One region of the Selenomonas sp. oral taxon 149 str. 67H29BP genome, then DNA from elsewhere that is predicted to be linked to it. Evidence: riboswitches for the same ligand, from Rfam matches in the RefSeq annotation. Region 1 holds a riboswitch; each other region holds the start of a gene.

Region 1 (4,241 bases):
GGCATGAGATCCATGCGTGCGAGCGCATTGCGGCAGCCCGACGGCGTGACAAGGACATGCGCCGAGCCCTCTTCCCGCAGGAAATCCGCCACGCCTGCCGTATCGCTCATCGGCGGCGGCAGCTGGGCTGATGCCGTGACCGCCCCCTCCTCCGGCGGCAGTGCGGCGAGGATCTCCTCTGCAGTCTCGTGACGGATGCCATCCGCCTTTGCCAGAGGCCCGCGAAAGAAACAGCGCACGATGCAGCCCGTCTCCGCAGAAAGTGTGCGCTCGATGTCTGAAAAATCTGGGCGTGTGAGGATGTCGAGGCAGGAGAGATAGATCACGACCGCGCGTGTGCCAGGAAGGCGTGCGGCATCCCGCACCGCATCTCGGATCGCTTCCTCCGCCGTTCCGAGCACATAATCCTCTGCCCGCACGGCAGCATAGCGGAACTGCCCGAGTGCTCCGATCTGCCGTGCGCGCCGGTAAATGGAGCGAAAACAGATGAGTGCCCCTGCCGCAACGACGACGAGATCGCGTCGTGCCCACAGTCTGTCGAGGCTCGTATCAAAGTCTTTAATGTCCTCAGCGACGATTGGCTGCATCCGCATCCTCCCCGTAACGCAGCAGTGCCTCCCCACCCGAGAGTCCACTCTCTTCCTCAAGGATTTCGAGAAAAAGATTCATTGCAGGGCTGCGCCATTTATTCCGATGAACCCCGTAGTATGACGTGACAGTCATCGGATCCGACTGCGCGGCAGACAGCCGGCCGAGAGCCATGCGCTCCCGCACCGCATGATCCGGCAGTAGCGCAATCCCCATATCGTTCTCAACCAGATTGATGATGGTCTGCGTGCTTCGCAGCTCAATCATATTCGTAAACGAGATCCCCCGCTGCCGCAGATAGTCATCTGCCATCTGCCGAATCTCACCCGGATGCGGCATCGTGATCAGCGGCATCTCGTTGATCTCCATCTCCCGCTCACGAAAGTTCGGGCACCATACAGCCGCATCAACCGAGGTGTAGAAATGCACGGGATTTTCCTCAAACATCCAGAATGCGAGACTTTCCTTATCTCTTTCCTGAATCGTGTACGCGAGACCGACATCGATCTTCCCTTCACTGAGTGACGCAACAACATCACGGCTCGTGAGTGAACGCAGGCGCAGATCGACGCGCGGTGCATGTGCATGAAGATGTTGGAGCAGTGGGGGCAGACGGAAGCAGAGCAGCGACTCCGGCGCACCTACCGTGAGTGTCCCCTGATAGGCGGCAATGCCGTATTGAAAGCTTTTGATCTTCTTCACCGCAGCAAGCACCTCGTCCACATATGGAATCAGTGCCTCGCCCGCCTTTGTCAGGATCATGCGCCGCCCACTTTTCTCAAAAAGCGGTACCCCCACGAGCTTTTCCAGCTGCGCAACGTGGAATGTAATCGTTGATGGTGTGTAGCTGAGGAGACGTGCCGCCTTTGTAAAGCTGCCCGTGCGTACAATTGTCTTGAACGTCGTGAATATCTTTAGCTCCATCCGTATCTATCCTTATTGGCAAGTACGAAATACTCAAAAAAATGTAGAGAAGAACTCGTTCATTGTAAAATGAAATTGGACACATAAAAAGTCGAACATACAAAATTGCCGCAACAAAACACCTTTGCCAAGGCCGGTATATTCGACGCTCATTCTACCATAAAACACCGCGTATTCAAACATCTAAACGTCAATCAGCGCGTACAGTCAAGCCGATGATTCGACTCCTTCCGCCTCTCTCTTGACAATAGGCAGAAGCAGTGATATTCTTCCTCACGGAAGCCATCATCACGACAAACAGCATACTGATGAATCAGGTGTCGCAAGACTCAATAGAGAAGCCGGAAGAGCCGGCGCGGTCCCGCCACTGTGTCAGCGAGCGAATCTGCAGGAAACGTCACTGAGGAAACTTTGGAAGGCGCAGAGGAGCGATGAACTGGAGCCAGGAGAACTGCCTGATCGACGATCACCGTCTGACCTGCGAGCGACGGGAAGGGGATCTGTGTCTTGCGCTGGATCGATCCGCATCTTTGCGGTGACCTTTCGACGGCGGTTTTATGCGCTGTGACGCTGCACGCGGCAAGGCAAGGATATTTTGCAGTCTCTTCTCTCATTTGCAGAAAGGGGCTGCTTTTATTTGTGAACGTTCAGGACGCAGAACTGCCCTCTTCCCGCCGGCCTCGGACGTATGCTCTGCAAATCTACAGCTTCCATGGGCGTCGCAGGAAATGCTTTCGGCAAAAGGGGACTGCGGCGGAGAACTCATATTTTTGATGGGGTGAACACATGAACACGAAGAGAAGAAATGCACTCATCACGATCGGCGTCGGACTCATCCTATGGTTCCTGCCGGTTCCTGACGGAGTCACACCACTTGCCTGGCATTTGCTTGCGGTCTTTATCGCGACAGTGCTGGGCTTTATCCTGCATCCGCTGCCGATCGGCGCGGTGGCCTTCATCGCGATTTCCTTCTCCGCATGGGCAGGCCTGCTAAAGACGTCCGATGCCTTGGCAGGCTACGGCAACAGCACGATCTGGCTGATCGTCTGTGCGTTCCTCTATTCCCGCGGCTTCATCAAGAGCGGACTCGGCAAACGCATCGCTTTCCGCATCATCGAGGCAATCGGCAAGAGCGCGTTGTCGCTCGGCTATGCCATCGCCCTGAGCGAGCTTGTGATCTCGCCCGCAACGCCCTCGGCCACAGCGCGCGGCGGCGGCATTCTCTATCCAATCGTGCGTTCACTCGCGGAGGCTCTAGGCTCAAAACCCGGTGAGAGCGCACGCCGCATCGGCACCTACCTCATGCAGGTCGGCTACCATACAGACGCCGTGACCTGCACGATGTTCGTGACCTCGATGGCGGGCAACCCGCTCTGCGTGGCGCTCGCCGAGAAGACGCTGGGCGTTCAGGTCACGTGGATGGGCTGGGCGAGCGCTGCAATTGTGCCGGGACTCATCGCGCTCCTGCTCGTCCCCTATGTCATGATGAAACTTTCGCCGCCCGAACTCGTGCGTATTCCCGACGCCAAGGATCTGGCACAGCGTGAGCTTTACGAAATGGGGCCGATGAGCCTTGCGGAAAAGGGACTTTCCGTCATCTTCGTCGTCTCTCTCGCACTCTGGGCAAGCTCCGGCCTCACGAACATCGACGCGACACCCGTTGCCATGGGCGCAGTCTGCCTCATGCTGATACTCGACATCATCAACTGGCAGGACGTCATCCAGGAAAAGGGTGCATGGGACGCGATGTTCTGGATGGGCTCTTTGATGACACTCGCTTCGGCTCTCGCAAAATCGGGCATCATCACATGGATCGCCAATGGTGCGGGCGCGGCGATTTCCTCGCTCGGCTTCGGTTGGCTTATTTCCTGCCTCATCATCCTGCTCTTCTACACCTACATCCACTACGCCTTCGCCAGTGTCACGGCACGCATCAGTGCCCTCTATGCGGCATTCATCGCTGTCAGCGTCAGCGTCGGTGCACCGCCCCTTTTGGTCGCCATCATCTTCGGCATCTTCGCCGATGTGCCGATCTCCCTCACGCATTACGGCAACGGCTGCGCCCCGATCTACTTTGGCGGAGGCTATGTCTCGCAAAGCGAATGGTGGAAGAACGGCTTCATCATGACGACCATTACGACGCTGATCTACCTAACAATCGGCGCGGCATGGTGGAAAGTCCTGGGCCTTTGGTAAATAGTAAATCACTGGCAGCCCCCTACGTGGGGGCTTTTTATATACCATTCTCCCCTCCCTCGTTGCCCGTAAACAGGACGACAAACTCTTTTAGGCTCCCTGAGTCTGTCATAATATCCTCTTGTAACTGATTCTTGATATAATTCCAGAATAAGAGAATTATGACTTAGTGTAGGGGAAAATGGCTAATGATTCTTTGCAAAACTACAAGAGATCCCAAACGCTAGTACAGTGACTGGGATCTCTTGTATGATAGAGTTTTTCTTCGTTCAGACGTACGGACGGACATCCTATTTTCCTGTGATAGGTTGACCTTCATCAAATCGCTCTGCCATATGCTTGTAATGAAGTACAGCTGACTAAGCAGTATGAACTATCACAGCTGTCAGTACGAATTGCCATTTTCATAGGTTTCCTCCATATTTCCGGTTTTTGGATTGAACCCATCTATAAATAGCTCTGCACCATGTGCCAACAACAATTCTTTTTGTTCCTCGTTGTATTTTTCTCCTACAACAGACAGCTCATCATAA
Region 2 (4,241 bases), 350 kb from region 1:
TATTTACCCAACTGGGTTCGCTTAAGTAACGCTGCACGCTGTGCACCTTTAGCTTCGACGCTGCATCGAACACGTCATTGCAGCCAATCGACAGCGTCATATCCTTGCGCGGCGACCACTTGAATCCCAAGTTGATTGTTTTCAACGCCGCTCTCGGCCTGCCGGCAAGTTCCTTTTCCACAGGATCCCTGACCTGCGGGATGGCATAGTGCGTGTAGTACTGCGAAACATAGTGTCCCTCACCGAAGAAGAGCCACTTCTCCGTCGGACGATAGGTCAGTCGGAGATTGCCTTCCCACTTCGGTTGATAGGTTGGGCGCACCTCGAACCAATCATAATGGACGCCCGGGGAGGAGTCCCTGCGCTGCGCCGCTATATTGAGGTACGTGCCTTCGAGGTCGAGATCGAATTTCTTCCAGTGGAAATTCGTCTGCAGCTCAATGCCGTGCGCCTTCCCGCGCATATCGTTGAAGTACGAGCTGTAGTTGAGTCCTGCACGGTAGAGGTAGAGCATGCGCTGTGTATCGCGCCAGAAATATGTGAGCGTCGTTCGATTATCTGCCCCAAGGAACTTGCCGTCCCAAATGGCACTGAGATCAAACTGCTTGCCATACTCGGGCTGTGGAAATTTCGCGCCGCTCCCCTTGTAATCCATTGGAGCCGGCATGATTCCTGCGCCGTCACCTGCGATTTCGTACATATTGAGCAGGCGGAAGTAGGTGCCGCCCGTCATACGCATCGTAAAGTGGTTGTTGAATTCTTTTTTTAATGCGAGCTGCCATGTCACCTTGGAATCCACCTGACTGTCCTCCGGGTGAACCCAGCGATATGTTTTGAGTGGATTGAATCGACCGAACTGACTGTATCCTATAATCTGTGAACGATTGTAGCGGATGGCAGGCGTCAGCTGCCATGAACGCTTCTTGTCAAGCGTAATTGTATCCTGCAGCTGCAAGTTAAAGATATTTTGATCGAACTGGTTGCGCATCTGTGCCCAGAGATTGCCGATACCCGCCTGCACGTCATCGATGACCTCATTAAGCCCATCGCCGTCAATATTCATGCGCTCGTGAGAGTAATTCATCTGGAAGTCGAGCATATTGTTCTTGCTGAGCTGATAGGTACCGTCCACCTGTACATTGTATTTCTTCGAGCGATAGCGGCTCCACTCCCGCATGGGAATCTTAATCATGTATCGCAGACCGTCGTGAATATTCTCGGCGCGGTAGTCCTTGCTCTGGGTGAGGTAGTCGACCATCCAGCCCCATTCATAGTTCTTTCCTATATAGCGGCGCTGTACGAGCAGCTCCTTTGCACTGATTTTTTGATGCCGCTTGTCGTATTTATAGAGATCGTATTTATCAACGAGAAGCCCCGGCTGAATCATATCGAAATAACTTCGATAATCGACCCAGAGACTGTCGGGCAGATGCCGATCGACAGTCTTGTATGTTCCCTTGATCATCCAATCGTCATTCTGCCATTTGACAAGCAGATCCGAATTGCTGTAGTCATTGTATTGCCGCCGGCGGTGCGGATCATCCGCAGCAGTAACCAACCGGCCCCCATTGTCCTCCAGCCACTGGATGCAATCATCTACATTCTGCTGCCATGCTCCGGCGCCATGTGCGATATCAAACGCGGCTTTCCCTGCTGGTGTCATAGCGAGGTAGCCTTGGAGTTCTGTCCGTGTCGCAACGATCTGTCGTCCAATGTCGGTATTTGTATAGAACTGCTCCGCCGCATAGCTGCGGTAGGGGAAGTCACCATCACGCGATTCGTGATTGTAGCCAAAAAGCAGGCTGCCAGCACCTAGGGGGGCTGTGATCTCAACGGAGGCTTTTTTCCCGCCGAAGGAGCTCGGTCCAATCTCGGCGGATCCATGTGCGCCCGTCGGTTTCTTCGTCACGACGTTGATGATGCCGCCGATGAAGGTGCCCGCAAAGCGAGCCGGGATGTAGCCGCGGTAGACCTCGATGCGCTCGATATTGCTGACGGGGATCGTCGAGATATCGACCGCCGCATCGCCGCCGAGGTTCGTCAGCACGCCGTCGACGAATACGCCGACCTGTGCTGCCGTCGAGCCACGTACGGTGACCGTCGTATACTGCCCCTTGCCCTGCACCTCGCGTACATGCACGCCGGGAACCATCTTGAGAAAGTCAGGCAGTGTCTTTTGTTCGCCCTTGAACTCCTCTGGGCGTATAATGGTCACGGTGCCGGGGGAGAGAATATCTTCCCATGTGGGACGCTTCGCCTCGACGGTGATATCAGAAGTGCTATATTTCAACGGAGGACTCGATGATGTCGGCTCCATCTGAACCATGGCAGATGCCTGTTCTTCTTCCCCGCCAGTATCAGTTGCGGTACCTCTTGCTGCGGCAATCATCGGATGATGCAGCGCACCAGACAACAGCATACCCATAACGCCCAACACAAGCCGTCTTTGTTTCCGTCGAGACAACATAGATTATCCTCATTTCTGTAGAATTACCAAAATAAATAATCCCGTCATTATATTCAGTCAATAGTATAGAACATACTGGACTCTCCTTTCAAAAAAATACCGCCTTCTGAACGAAGGCGGTCATATCATTTCAAAAAGGCGGCAGAACAAACCTGCCGAAGATACTCTGCTTCACAAAGAAGCAGAGATGATCCCCTTCCCATCGCTCGCAGGTACCGATTCCGAACAACGTCCGAATCGACGGTGATGTTAAAGCAGGCAATTCTCCTGGCTCAGATTCCTCACCCTGTCAAACCTTCCCAGAATTTCTTCCAGTGGCATACGATGACGGGGCTCCTCTTACAGTGGCGGGACCGCTTCGGCTTATACCGAATTCCTTATTAAGTCTTTCGACACCTGTTTCCTTACAATATGAATTTTTTCACTCTTATGATATTACAAATTAGTTTATTTTGTCAATAATATAAAAGAATCTTTTTATAGTTCTATGTGATAAAACTATATCTATTATATCCCTGCGTAGCTGCGCTGACGCATCGACTCATAGAGGATCGCTGTGGCGGCCGAGGCGACGTTGAGCGACTCCGCCTGCCCACACATTGGGACGTAGAGGTGCTGACACGCGCCCAAGAGGCGCTCCGATACACCGTTTGCCTCGTTGCCGAGGACGACAATCGTGGGGCGGCACAGATCCGCTGCAAAATGCGTCACAGCATCGGCGTCGCACGCAGCCGCATAGAGATATAGGCTTTGCTCCTGTGCGAAACGCAGGAGTTCCTCATCATCGACGCCGCTGATAAAGGGAACGTAAAACAGAGAGCCCATCGTTGCACGGACGACCTTGCTGCTGTATACATCCGCACAGCCGCGCAGGAGTATCACGCCCGCTGCGCCCGCTGCATCTGCCGTGCGCAGAATCATGCCGACGTTGCCGGGATCCTGCACACGATCAAGAGCCAGATAAAACGGTACTTTCTCCGCCGCGTGTACGAGATCGGTCAATGATCTGCGGGGGGGACGCTGCATCAGCAGCAGGATTCCCTGCGGCGCGTCCGTCTCCGCGCAGGCGGCAAAGAGCCGCGGCGGGACACAGTTAACCGGCACGCCGCGCAGATGCAGCTGCTCTGCCAGTATGGCAGCTCGCTCCGCTGCCAAGGCACGCTCCGTCAATACGGCGTGTAGGATCTGTCCGTCTGAGCGCGCTGCCATCTCGGCAAGGCGCAGTCCCTCCACCAAGAATACATTTTCCTTGGCGGCGCGGCGCGAACTTCGTACCAGCACGGAGAGGCGGCGGATGAGTGGGTTCTCCGCACTCGTGATTGTCTCGATCTTTTTCATCGTATAAAAAGAGCCTGATGAATCCGATGACTCATCAGGCTGCTCCCATCTTACTGATTTTCCTTTGCGACGTTCACAAGCTGCGTGAATGCCGCTGCATCGGCAATGGCGAGATCAGCAAGCATCTTGCGGTTGACCTCGACCCCTGCATTCGTCAGACCCGCGATAAAGCGGCTGTACGAGATGCCGTTCGCACGCACTGCTGCATTGATGCGTGCGATCCAGAGACGACGGAACGTGCCCTTCTTTGCACGACGGTCACGGCGCGCATAGTAAAGCGCCTTCATGACGGTCTCGTTTGCCTTCTTGAACTGCTTGCTGCGCGAGCCGCGATAGCCCTTGGCAAGCTTCAAAATCTTCTTATGACGACGGTGTGCCGTAACACCGCTCTTTACTCTTGGCATAGCAATTCCTCCTGTTTCCTACCCACGTAGGG
Region 3 (4,241 bases), 560 kb from region 1:
CTCACTGCTTCTTATCTTGCTGATCGTGTACAGACGCCAAACAGCAAGCCCGCATTTCGTTCTAAACCGTATCTGCTCACGACATGGAACACAGCCTATGCACCCGATGAGCACAGCGAGATCAATCTGCGCATTGACAACGTGCTCAACCGTGATGATACAGTGGGGCACTCAGGGACAAAATATTATGTTGCACCGTTCAACTTCCTCCTGAGCTACAGTTACAAGTTCTGACCATGCTTACCTTAACCAATCTCTCCAATGCGGACTGCGATGTGGAGCATATCCTTCACGGCGATACGGATGCTCTTCCTGCCATCCTGCAGGAACCGGGGCTTGACGGCATCGAGTTCATGCTCTGTGCGCCGTGGGATCGCACGTTGTTTCCATCCACGTACATCAAGGGGGTACATCTCCTGTTTTGGCCGACGTGGGTTGACTTTTGGCGTGGGGATCGGACCGCACTCATGGCGGAGTTCGGCAGTGAGGACAATATCCGAGGCTACTACGGCTCGTTGGATGTTGCCGACTGGGTGGAGGGCTGGCGGGAGAATCTGCGGCGGGCGGCAGAGTGTCAGCCGCAGTATCTCGTCTTCCACGTTGCACATAACTGCACATCGGAGATGTATACGCGCATGTTTTCTGTCACGGATGAGGACGTCGTTCGCGCGGCCATCGAGCTTGTCAATGCGATTGCCGGCGAGATACCGAGGGGCTGCAAACTCCTTTTTGAAAATCTCTGGTGGCCGGGACTGACCTTTCAAAAACCGCAGCTCGCCGCTGAGCTCTTGGAGCGCGTCAGCTATCCCGACACGGGCTTCATGTTCGACACGGGACATCTGATGAACACGAACTTGGATCTGCAGAGCGAGGCGGAGGGCGCGGCATACGTGAAAAAGATCTACCACGAGCTTGGAGAATTGGGAAAGCGCGTCTATGGCATTCACCTGCACCAGTCCCTCTCAGGGGCATATACGCGGGAGATGATGCGTCGGCATGTAGGATGGAAGACATCGCTCGACTGGCAGGCGGCGATGGACTACGTCATGCATGTCGATCAGCATCAGCCGTTTCATACCGATGCGGCACGCCGTATCGTCGAGACTGTCCAGCCAATGTATCTCGTTCACGAGTTCCAGCATCGTTCCCGTGATGATCTGGCGAGTAAGCTGCGCATACAGCAGCGCGCCGCAGCGCACGACCGATAGATTCAGGTTCACTGCATGGTGTGTCTTTTCCCTTTTATCGAGCACTGCTTTGTCATGTATTCGTAGTGCCCTATATCGGGATTTAGTGTTGTTGGTATGTTTGCGCTTGACAAGACAATAAATTCGTACTATAGTACAATAGGTTGAATTACTGGAAAACTGAATATTGTCGAGTTAGGTGTCAAAGACTTAATAGAGAATTCGGTGAAGGCTCTATGGCCGTATGCCATGCAGACCGATGCCGAAGCGGTCCCGCCACTGTATCAGCGAGCGAGCCTGCAGGGCGTGCAGAGATGATCTGCCGCCCCGATTTGCCACTGGAGGAATGTCCTCTGGGAAGGAGCAGGTGAACGATGACCTGGAGCCAGGAGAACTGCCTAGTTATGAATCACTGCTTGTACCTGCGAGTGACGGGGAAGGGATTCTATCGTGAGCGTATATTGTGCGCCCAAATCATATTTTTTCGTGAGTCTATCCCCTTTCTGTATCGCAGGAAGGGGATTTTTATTTCCATGATTCATGCCATGCATCAAAAAGATGCGTCAAGATGCTTGTGCCGAATTTATCAGTGTTTCCTGAATATGCTTTTCTCTGACTGACGAAGTGCATCCCTTCGCAGCAGATGAATAGATGGTGTATTGCCCTGCAGTAATGTGTAATGTTTTAGGAGGAGATTACGAGATGAAGCGATTGGGTTCAAGGAAGAAGCTAGGAGCTGCTCTGACAGCAGCCCTCAGTGTAAGCGTGCTGTCCATGGGCGGGCATGCATTCGCAGCCGATGTGAGTGATACGGCAGATGAACATACTCTGGGGGAGACGGTCGTCACGGCGACAAGAACCCCGAATAAGGAACTCAAGACGGATGCAAATATCACGGTGATTACAGGCAAGGACATCGAGCGCCGCCACTACACCGACCTCACGCAAGCACTGCGCGATGTACCGGGTGTTACGGTCAATGCGTATGCACCGGCGGGATATAACAACAGCAATAAATTCTACATCAACGGGTCGGAACATGTGGTCCTTCTGATCGATGGTGTCCGCCAGAACTATGCGGGGGGCTTTTCGGCCTCTTTGGCATCTGCGATGAAGGATCTTAGCGGCATCGACCGCATCGAGGTACTGCACGGCTCGGCGTCAACGCTCTATGGATCGGATGCGAAGGGCGGCGTCATCAACATCATCACGAAGAAGGCATCGGGGATGAAGACGACGCTCGGCATCGGCTACGGCAGCTATGGGCGTCAGCAGTACAGCATCGCGAATGCGGGCGGTGAGCGCGGATGGGACTGGCGCATCAAATACCAGAAGGATAAGAGCGGAGACTTCAAGGACGCACACGGCGATACAACGCCGTCGAAGCTCGATGCAAACTCCGTCAGCCTGCATCTTGGCAAGCAGCTGAGCAAGGCCTCCTATCTTGCGTTTAATCTGCGTTCGTATAAGGACTCGGATCGCTATCAGGCACTCTATGAAAAGCGGCAGGGGCTCAATGTCAATCGTGGAAACTATGATTATTTGGATGGTGATTTGATCTGGAACGTGCAAATCGATGACACAACCAAGAATCAGATGAGTGCTTCGCGCAGTAAGTATGCGTATGATCTTACCAGTCACTACATTGATGGGTGGACACTTTTGCCGGCGCAGTCGTTTGATGAGTACGATATTCAGACATGGAGGTTCAGCGACCAATTCGACAAGAAGCTCGGCGATCATCTATTGACAGCGGGCTTTGAATTCACAAAGGATGATACGACGATCAAGAACCGCGGCGTTGTGAGCATTGATGATCGTACGCTCATCAATCGCTCCTTCTATTTGCAGGATCAGTGGAACATCCTTCCGACGCTGAAACTCACAGCGGGTATTCGTCATGACAGCAACTCGTCCTTTGGCAGTCACAACAGCCCGAGTGTCAGCCTCGGCTATGACATTGATCCGATGACGCACGCCTATGCTTCTTACAGTGCGTACTTCATCACGCCGACGCCGAATGAACTTTATGCGCCGACATACGGCAATCCAAACCTCAAGCCCGAGTCCGGCAACACGAAGGAGATCGGTATTGCCCGTGACTTTGGCAGAGGTTTCAGCCTCACGGCGAGCTACTTCAAGCGCCACTCGAAGGATCGTATCGGTTACCATCCTGTGACATACGTGAACATCAATGTCGGCGATGAGGATGCCCATGGCTGGTCGCTGCAGCTCGCGAAGCGCGTTGACTCGCATCTGCGCGCGCGCCTCGGTTATACACGGACGCATGTCGGCAAGACGGAGCAGAGAGGCGTGAATGCAGACGGTTATCTGCCCGAGGATCAGTGGAACATCGGTGTCGACTACCGCAACCGTGCATTCGATGCGTCGCTGCTTGCGCGCGGGATCGTTGGACGCCCGGGACCGGTACGCGGTGCTTTCCCGACGGATAATTACTGGGTCGTCGATCTTGCGATGAACTATCAGATTGCCGACGCAACAAAGGTATATCTCAAGGCGAACAACATTTTCAACCAGTTCTATGCCGAGCATTCGAATGTAAAGTGGGGCGCTCCCGGAGAGTGGTGGACGGCACCCGGACGCAACTTCATGGTCGGTGTGGAGCAGAGCTTCTAACGTTTCCTTCCGGCAGCGTTCCCATGTGGTGCGTCGCTCGGGTATCTCATAACTTTATAACACAGTAACTCCCCTTTCTGCGCTGTAGAGAGGGGAGTTTACAAAATAATGAGGCAAGTTTCATGAGAGGGATAAAAGGAGTTGTGGAACGATGAGCAGATGGCTGCGTGCAGTGATGCTGCCGTGCATATTCATGCTGTTATTCTCTTTGACGGGCTGTGGTATTTCGGACAGGCAGGCTCAGAACACCTACAATGTTACTGATGCGGATGGGACGGTTGTGTCTATTTTGCATAAGCCTCAACGGATCCTGACGATTGGCGCGAGCAGTGATGAGATGATGCTTGGCCTTGTGGAGCCGAAGCGCATGGCTGCCATCAATGAGACTCTTGCCAATACAGAGGATACGAATATTCC

What was found. A riboswitch is a leader RNA that binds a small molecule or an ion and turns the genes downstream of it on or off. The one in region 1 is predicted to bind cobalamin.
Region 2: it holds a riboswitch for cobalamin, as region 1 does, so the genes downstream of both, HMPREF9166_RS03175 (TonB-dependent receptor) here and HMPREF9166_RS01450 (DASS family sodium-coupled anion symporter) in region 1, are expected to answer to the same signal.
Region 3: it holds a riboswitch for cobalamin, as region 1 does, so the genes downstream of both, HMPREF9166_RS04140 (TonB-dependent siderophore receptor) here and HMPREF9166_RS01450 (DASS family sodium-coupled anion symporter) in region 1, are expected to answer to the same signal.

Annotation. Positions count from the first base shown of each region.
Region 1 is NZ_GL397087.1:301,041-305,281, forward strand. It holds gene HMPREF9166_RS01440 (hypothetical protein) at 1-593, opposite strand, end outside; gene HMPREF9166_RS01445 (LysR family transcriptional regulator) at 568-1,512, opposite strand; cobalamin riboswitch at 1,811-1,986, shown strand; gene HMPREF9166_RS01450 (DASS family sodium-coupled anion symporter) at 2,299-3,708, shown strand; gene HMPREF9166_RS01455 (ankyrin repeat domain-containing protein) at 4,094-4,241, opposite strand, start outside.
Region 2 is NZ_GL397087.1:655,855-660,095, forward strand. It holds gene HMPREF9166_RS03175 (TonB-dependent receptor) at 1-2,425, opposite strand, end outside; cobalamin riboswitch at 2,707-2,882, opposite strand; gene HMPREF9166_RS03180 (RNA methyltransferase) at 2,975-3,805, opposite strand; gene rplT (50S ribosomal protein L20) at 3,856-4,209, opposite strand.
Region 3 is NZ_GL397087.1:861,895-866,135, reverse strand. It holds gene HMPREF9166_RS04155 (TonB-dependent siderophore receptor) at 1-234, shown strand, start outside; gene HMPREF9166_RS04150 (TIM barrel protein) at 237-1,208, shown strand; cobalamin riboswitch at 1,368-1,604, shown strand; gene HMPREF9166_RS04140 (TonB-dependent siderophore receptor) at 1,890-3,824, shown strand; gene HMPREF9166_RS04135 (ABC transporter substrate-binding protein) at 3,976-4,241, shown strand, end outside.